Regions from separate parts of the Pseudarthrobacter raffinosi genome, predicted to be linked through region 2. Evidence: riboswitches for the same ligand, from Rfam matches in the RefSeq annotation. Region 2 holds a riboswitch; each other region holds the start of a gene.
What was found. A riboswitch is a leader RNA that binds a small molecule or an ion and turns the genes downstream of it on or off. The one in region 2 is predicted to bind S-adenosylmethionine.
Positions count from the first base shown of each region.

Region 1: it holds a riboswitch for S-adenosylmethionine, as region 2 does, so the genes downstream of both, NG697_RS12245 (aminotransferase class V-fold PLP-dependent enzyme) here and NG697_RS11800 (DUF1737 domain-containing protein) in region 2, are expected to answer to the same signal.
Region 3: it holds a riboswitch for S-adenosylmethionine, as region 2 does, so the genes downstream of both, metX (homoserine O-acetyltransferase MetX) here and NG697_RS11800 (DUF1737 domain-containing protein) in region 2, are expected to answer to the same signal.

Region 1 covers NZ_JAMXBG010000011.1:29,259-31,480, reverse strand. The annotation lists gene NG697_RS12245 (aminotransferase class V-fold PLP-dependent enzyme) at 1-1,145, opposite strand, end outside; SAM riboswitch class IV at 1,181-1,294, opposite strand; gene hisN (histidinol-phosphatase) at 1,454-2,222, opposite strand, start outside.
Region 2 covers NZ_JAMXBG010000010.1:95,422-97,643, reverse strand. The annotation lists gene NG697_RS11810 (O-succinylhomoserine sulfhydrylase) at 1-100, opposite strand, end outside; gene NG697_RS11805 (rhodanese-like domain-containing protein) at 97-510, opposite strand; gene NG697_RS11800 (DUF1737 domain-containing protein) at 507-782, opposite strand; SAM riboswitch class IV at 796-911, opposite strand; gene NG697_RS11795 (hypothetical protein) at 1,037-1,537, shown strand; gene NG697_RS11790 (acetyl-CoA C-acetyltransferase) at 1,546-2,222, opposite strand, start outside.
Region 3 covers NZ_JAMXBG010000003.1:167,162-169,383, forward strand. The annotation lists gene metX (homoserine O-acetyltransferase MetX) at 1-1,004, opposite strand, end outside; SAM riboswitch class IV at 1,017-1,131, opposite strand; gene NG697_RS04435 (VOC family protein) at 1,340-1,978, shown strand; gene NG697_RS04440 (CPBP family intramembrane glutamic endopeptidase) at 2,082-2,222, opposite strand, start outside.

The DNA of each region.
Region 1 (2,222 bases), on a different contig from region 2:
TACGCGGCCACAAGCCCGGCGTCGTACCCTGCCACGGAGAAGTTCACCACGCCGATGGTGCCCGCTTCAGCGTCCGTGTCCGAGAAGATCTGGTGCACGGTGACGCCGTCGATCTTCCCGAGCCCTTCCACCAGGAATGACCTGATGGCTGCCTCGTGGGCGTGCCAGCGGTCGTGGTCCAGGGACGCGATGACCTGGGTGGCGCGGGCCAGAGTGGCCGCGCCGAGGACGTTGGGGGAGCCGCCCTCGTGCCGGGCCGGACCGGTGGCCCAGCTGACGCCGTCGAGCCTGGCCTCGCGGACGGCGCCGCCGCCGGCCAGGTGGGGCGTGCCAGCGTCGAGCCAGTCGGTGCGGCCCACCAGGACGCCGGAGCCGAAGGGCGCGTAGAGCTTGTGCCCGGAGAAGGCGAGGTAGTCGACGTCGTCGGTGCTGATATTGATGCGCCGGTGCGGCGCCAGCTGCGCGGCGTCCACCACGATCCGCGCTCCGTACTCATGGGCGAGGGCGGCCAGGGCCTTGATCGGGAGGATCTCGCCGGTGACGTTGGAGGCGCCCGTGACCGCGAGGAGGCTGACGTTGCCCTGCTCAAGTTCGGCGCGGAGGACCTCGAGGGTCCCCACGATGGTGTCCGCGGCGACAACGCTGCGGTGCGGGACTCCCTGCCACGGAAGCAGGTTGGCATGGTGTTCGATGTCCAAGTAGAGGACATCGCCATTGGGCCGTCCGTCCGTCGCCGGCAGGCAACCCGCCAGCAGGTTCAGCGAGTCGGTGGTGTTCCGGGTGAAGATGACGGAGTCGTCCGGGCGCCCGCCCACAAAGTCGCGCACGATGTCCCGGGCGTTCTCGTAGACGGAGGTGCTGATCTGCGACGCGTAGCCGGCGCCGCGATGGACGCTGGCGTAGAACGGCAGGATCTCGTTGAGGTAGGCCGACACGACGGAGAGGGCGGGAGCGGATGCGCCGTAGTCCAGGTTCGCGTACCGGACATGGCCGCCCTGGATCAGCGGTGCCTGGATTTCCGCCCCGGTGACCGCAGAGAGGGGGCGCCCTGCAATAGCGGCGTCATCGTGGATCAGCGCAGTGGCATTGGCGGGGGCGGCGTTGCTGGGAGAAACAGTGTTAGGGGAGACGGTGGCAGTTGTCACGGAGACCTCACTCTAGAAGGACTCCCGGTAACGGGAATCCGCGCTTGCCGTGTCCATTCCGGACCGGCCTGGTCGTCACCCGGGGCACCCCACCGCGAATGGAGGGTTGCCGGCCAGCAAACCGGGGTTTCGCGCTGGCACTCGTGACCTGTTAAGAAGCCTAGAACATCCGCCGCTGCAGAAAGGAAGCTCGGCCCAATGTTAAGGACTTTGTTACGCGCGTTTGAGGAACAGCCTCATTTGTCGAAGATACGACGGCGGACGCCCCCTTGAGGAGGCATCCGCCGTCGATAATTCGAAGAAAGTGCCTAGAGGAGATCGTCCAGATCCGGGTTCAGCCGCTTGAGCACCTCTGAGTGCAGGATGGAGTTCGTGGCCAGGGCGTTGCCGCCGAACGGCCCGTCCTGTCCCTCCAAGGAGGTGAAGCGGCCGCCGGCTTCCACTACGATGGGCACCAGGGCAGCCATATCGTACAGGTTCAGTTCGGGCTCGCAGGCGATGTCCACGGAACCTTCGGCCACCATGCAGTAGGACCAGAAATCGCCGTAGGCGCGCGTGCGCCACACGTCCTCGGTCAGGCCCAGGAACTCATCCAGGTTGCCGCGTTCCTTCCAACCGCCCAGGCTGGAGTAGGACAGGGAGGCATCCGAAAGTTTGGAGACGTCGGAGACGCGGAGCCGCGTTGCGGCGGCAAGGGACTTGCCCATGTACGCGCCGGAACCCTTGGCGGCCCACCAGCGTTTGCCCAGCGCGGGCGCGCTGACCACTCCCACCACGGGTTCGCCTTCGTCCACGAGGGCGATCAGGGTGGCCCAAACCGGGACGCCGCGGACAAAGTTCTTGGTGCCGTCGATGGGATCAATGATCCAGCGGCGGGAGCCATGGCCCGAACTGCCGAATTCCTCGCCCAGCACGGCGTCGCGCGGACGCGAGCGGGACAGCTGGCCGCGGATGGCTTCCTCCGCGGACTTGTCCGCGTCCGTTACCGGCGTCAGGTCCGGCTTGGTCTCGATGCGGAGGTCCAGTGCCTTGAAGCGGCTCATGGTCTGGTCATCCACGGAATCTGCCAGCACATGG
Region 2 (2,222 bases):
AGACCGGCTCGGTGGTCTCCTGGAAGTTGGTGCGGTCCAGCCCGCCGCGCACCGCCTGCGTCTCGGCGCTCCAGCTGGCGGCGTCTGGGTTGAAGGTCACTTGGCTATTCCCAGATTGGTGGGCAGGCCGCGGTTCTTCCAGCCGTTGACGGTGCGCTCGCCGTAGCGGTCCGGCTCGCCCTCGAAACCCTCCAGGACGTTGTAGGAGGTGAAACCGGCCTGCGTCGCGGCGATGGCGGCGGCGATGGAGCGCTGGCCCGAGCGGCAGAGGAACACCAGTTCAGTGCCGTCGTCCACCGGGGCCTGCTGCGTCAGGTCGGTGATGAAATCCCGGTTCGGGATGCCACCCGGGAACGTCCACGGGATGAACAGGGGATCGTTGTCCGTGGCCTTCGTGTCCGGGATGCCGATGTGGGCCCATTCACCTTCGGTCCGGACATCCACCAGAATGGCGCCCTGTTCGAGTTTGGCCCAGGCCTGCTGCGGGGTGAGGTCTCCGGCGTAGCTCATGCGTGGCCCTCGCCGTCGAAATCGAGGTCATCCACGGCGGAGGCGACGGCGGCATCAGCGGTGGCGATGGCCGACGGGAGGATGAGTGCCTGCGCAACAATCACAACGCCGCCGTTGGACGTCGCGGCCGGGCTGCCGTGCAGGACATACCCTTCGGCCAAGGCAGTGGAAATCCGTTCACAGAAAGACCTGTCATCCGGCCCGGTGACAAGCCGGTACGACAGTTTCTCTTCGGGGGCGGGGGCGGGGGCGGGGGCGGGTGCGTCAGACACGACGGAACTCCTTCTTTCACGCTTGCAGCTCGAATGGGTCGATATGCCGAGTATTCACCTGAGGCACCCCGCCGCGAAAGGGAGGGTTGCCGACCGGCCAGTCAGGGCTTGGCGCCGGTTCTCATTACTCCCCAAAAACGTAACATCCGGCCCGCCCGGCCGCACCGCCGCCGTCGTCATGTTCCGTAACCAACGCGTTTTTCCGTAATCCCACCGTGCTTCCGTAACGCCGGCGCCGACGGGACAATCGGGTCATGGGGAACTTTCGAGGGCGTTCACTGACGGGCGCCTGGGCACGCGTTTTGGCTGTGACGTTGTGCGCCGTGCCGGTGCTGGTGGGGGTGACAAGCTGCCGGAACATTTTCGCACCGCCGCCCTGTATGCCGCCGGAGTTTTCCGTCTCGCCTGCCACCGCCCAACCCGGCGACCGGGTCACCGTCAGTGCCCCGGACACCACCTGCGATGCCCGCTACGGCAGCGACGCGCGGGTCCAGGTGACGGTCAAGGATGCGGCCGGTACCGCAGTGCTGGAGGAGCTCGCTCCCATGACCGACGACGGCGGCTTCACTTTCGTGTTCACCGTCCCGGCCGAGTTGGCGGCCGGGAACGCCGCTGTCACCGCCTACCCCTATGGCGTGGACTGGTGCGACGACACCGGAGTGAACAACCGGGCGGCTCAGGGGCAACCGGAACTGGTCCGGGTTTCGTGCGCGGAACGCTTGGTGCCGCTGGTGATCCTTGGACCCGGAGGCTGAACCTGGCGTCAGGCTTTGAGGATCAGGGCGTCGCCCTGGCCGCCGCCGCCGCACAACGCAACCACGCCTGTCCCGCCGCCGCGCCGGTTCAGCGCGAGTGCCTGATGCAGGACCAGGCGGGCCCCCGAGGCGCCCACCGGGTGGCCCAGGGCGATGGCGCCGCCGTCTGCGTTGATCCTGTCCGCGTCGATCCCCAGGTCCGTGGCGGACTGCAGCACCACCGAGGCGAAGGCTTCGTTGATCTCAATGAGGTCCACGTCGTCAATGGTCAGCCCTTCGAGTTTCAGGGCTCGCTCAATGGCGCGGGACGGCTGGGAATGCAGGGATCCATCCGGTCCGGCGGTCTGGCCGTGGCTGCCGATTTCCGCGATCCAGCTGAGGCCGGCCGCTTCCGCAGCTGCCTTGCTGGCCACTACCACTGCTGCGGCTCCGTCTGACAGCGGGGAGGCAGAACCGGCGGTGATGGTGGCCGCCGGATCCTTGGAGAAGGCGGGCTTCAGTGCCGCCAGCGTCTCGATGGTGGTGCCGGCGCGGATGCCTTCGTCGGCATCAATCACGACGGCGGGTCCCCGGCGCTGCGGGACCTCCACCGGAGCGATCTCCTCAGCCAGGATGCCGGCCGCCCGGGCGGCCTCCGCCCGCTGGTGCGAAAGGGCGGCGACGGCGTCCTGGTCCTCGCGGCTGA
Region 3 (2,222 bases), on a different contig from region 2:
GCGTCAGCCAGCTCACGGGACTGGGACGGGAAGTACAGCCGGTCGCTGTCCACGGCAGCCACGAAGAACCTGGCGGTGGCCCGGCCCAAGGCCTCGTTCAGCGAGCCCCGCCCGCGGCAGACGTCGTGGCTCATCAGGGCGTCGGTGATGGCGATGTAGCTGTTGGCATCAAAGCGCCGCACCAGCTTTTTGCCCTGGTGGTCCAGGTAGCTTTCCACCTGGTAGCGGCCCCGCTCCCCCAGCGCTGCCGCCTGGAACGGCGACTCCGGGTGCTGGGCCGACCGTCCGAAGCGGCCATGGAATTCCTCGGCGGAGCGGTAGGTGATGTGCGCGATGCGCCGTGCCAGGGCCAGTCCGTCCTCCGGCAGCGGACCGCCGTAGTAGTCGCCGTTGTTAAAATTGCTGTCCTGGCGGATGGCGAGCGTCTGCGCCTGGGCGAATGCGATCTGTTCGGCGGTGCTGGCGGCACCGATCGAGATAACGGCGCACCGCTGAACCCGTTCCGGATAGGTGACCGCCCATTCCAGGGCCCGCGCGCCGCCCATGGAACCGCCCAGCACGGCGTACCAGCTCGGGATTCCCAGCTGGTCAGCCAGCCTGGCCTCGGCCGCGGTGGTGTCCCGCAGCGTTACCAACGGAAAGCGGGACCCCCACGGCTTGCCGTCCGGGGCATCCGAGGACGGCCCAGTGGAGCCGTAGCAGCCGCCCACGATGTTGATGGAGACCACAAAGAACCGGTCCGTGTCCACCGGCGCACCCGGCCCGGCCAGCTGTTCCCACCAGCCGGGCTCGTCGCTGTCGCCGCGCGTCACGTGTGTGCTTCCGGTCAGGGCGTGCTCAATCAGGACGGCGTTGGAGCCGTCCGCGTTGAGGGTTCCCCACGTTTCATAGCCGAGGGTGACTTCCGGGAGGTATCCGCCGGCTTCGAGCTCGAGTCCGCCGATACTGGCGTAACGGACCACACCGTTCCCGGGTTCTGCGGTACGGGAAATCGTAATCGTCATGGAAGGACCTTTTCTACGCGCTTGCCCACCGTCAATTGACCGGCAGGCCAGGTCCTCACCCGGGGCACCCCGCCGCAAAAGAGGGTTGCCGGCCAGCAAGCCGGGGCTGTCGCTGGCACTCATGACCTGCTTCGAGTGTACGAACAGCCCCGGTCTATTGCTAAGCGTGTGACTGGTTGTGACTTCGCGGGAGCCCTACTGCGGCTGGCCTGCCGCGTCTTTGTTGGGCTCCGCCGCACCCTTGGCCGCCCGGAAATGTCCACTCCTGACGCATCAGGATTCCGGTAAGGCTACCCTTAGCTGAGAGCCGGATCACAAAGTGCCAAGATGATGGCATGCGCATGGATCACGTCTCTTACGCCTGTGAACAAGATGGCCTCGTTGCCACCACCGAACGTATCTCGTCCGCCCTTGGCGTTGAAGCCGTGAAGGGTGGCGTGCACCCCCGGTTTGGAACCCGGAACATGATTATTCCCCTCGCGGGCCATAAATACCTGGAAGTCGTGGAGGTCCTGAACCACCCGGCATCGGACAAGGCTCCCTTCGGGCAGGCTGTCCGGGCCCGATCCGAAGCCGGCGGCGGCTGGATGGGCTGGTGCGTCGAGGTGGACGACCTCGCTCCGTTCGAAGACCGCCTGGGCCGTGCCGCCGTCAACGGCAACCGCAAGTTCCCGGACGGCCGCGAGCTGGTCTGGAAGCAGATCGGCATCCTGGGCCTGATCGCGGACCCTCAGGTCCCGTACATGCTCAAGTGGGAGGGTGACCCCGCCTTGCACCCGTCCAACGCCTATGAGAGCAACGTCAAGATGAGCTGCCTGACCATAGCCGGTTCCGCCGAACGCGTGACGGAATGGCTGGGCGAGCCCGTCGAGAAGCCGCTGGAGGATGTGGCCGTTGACTGGGTGGCTCCGCATGGAACCCCGGGCATCCTGTCAGTAACCTTCGAAACCGCTACCGGAGCAGTCACCATCTGATTGCACGTTCAATAGCTTCGGCCGCCATCAGCGGGTGCCAATGATGCCACCCACCGATGGCGGCCGAATCCTTTTAAGCTGGACCTGAGCCGGACAAACCCCCTTAGCCCAGGCCCACAGCCCTGCCAAAGAGGCTGAAGCCAACGAAGGCAACGATGTCCAGCAGCGCGTGTGCGATAACCAGCGGCATCACCCGTTTGGTCTTTGTGTAGAGCCAGGCGAAGACCACACCCATCACTGCGTT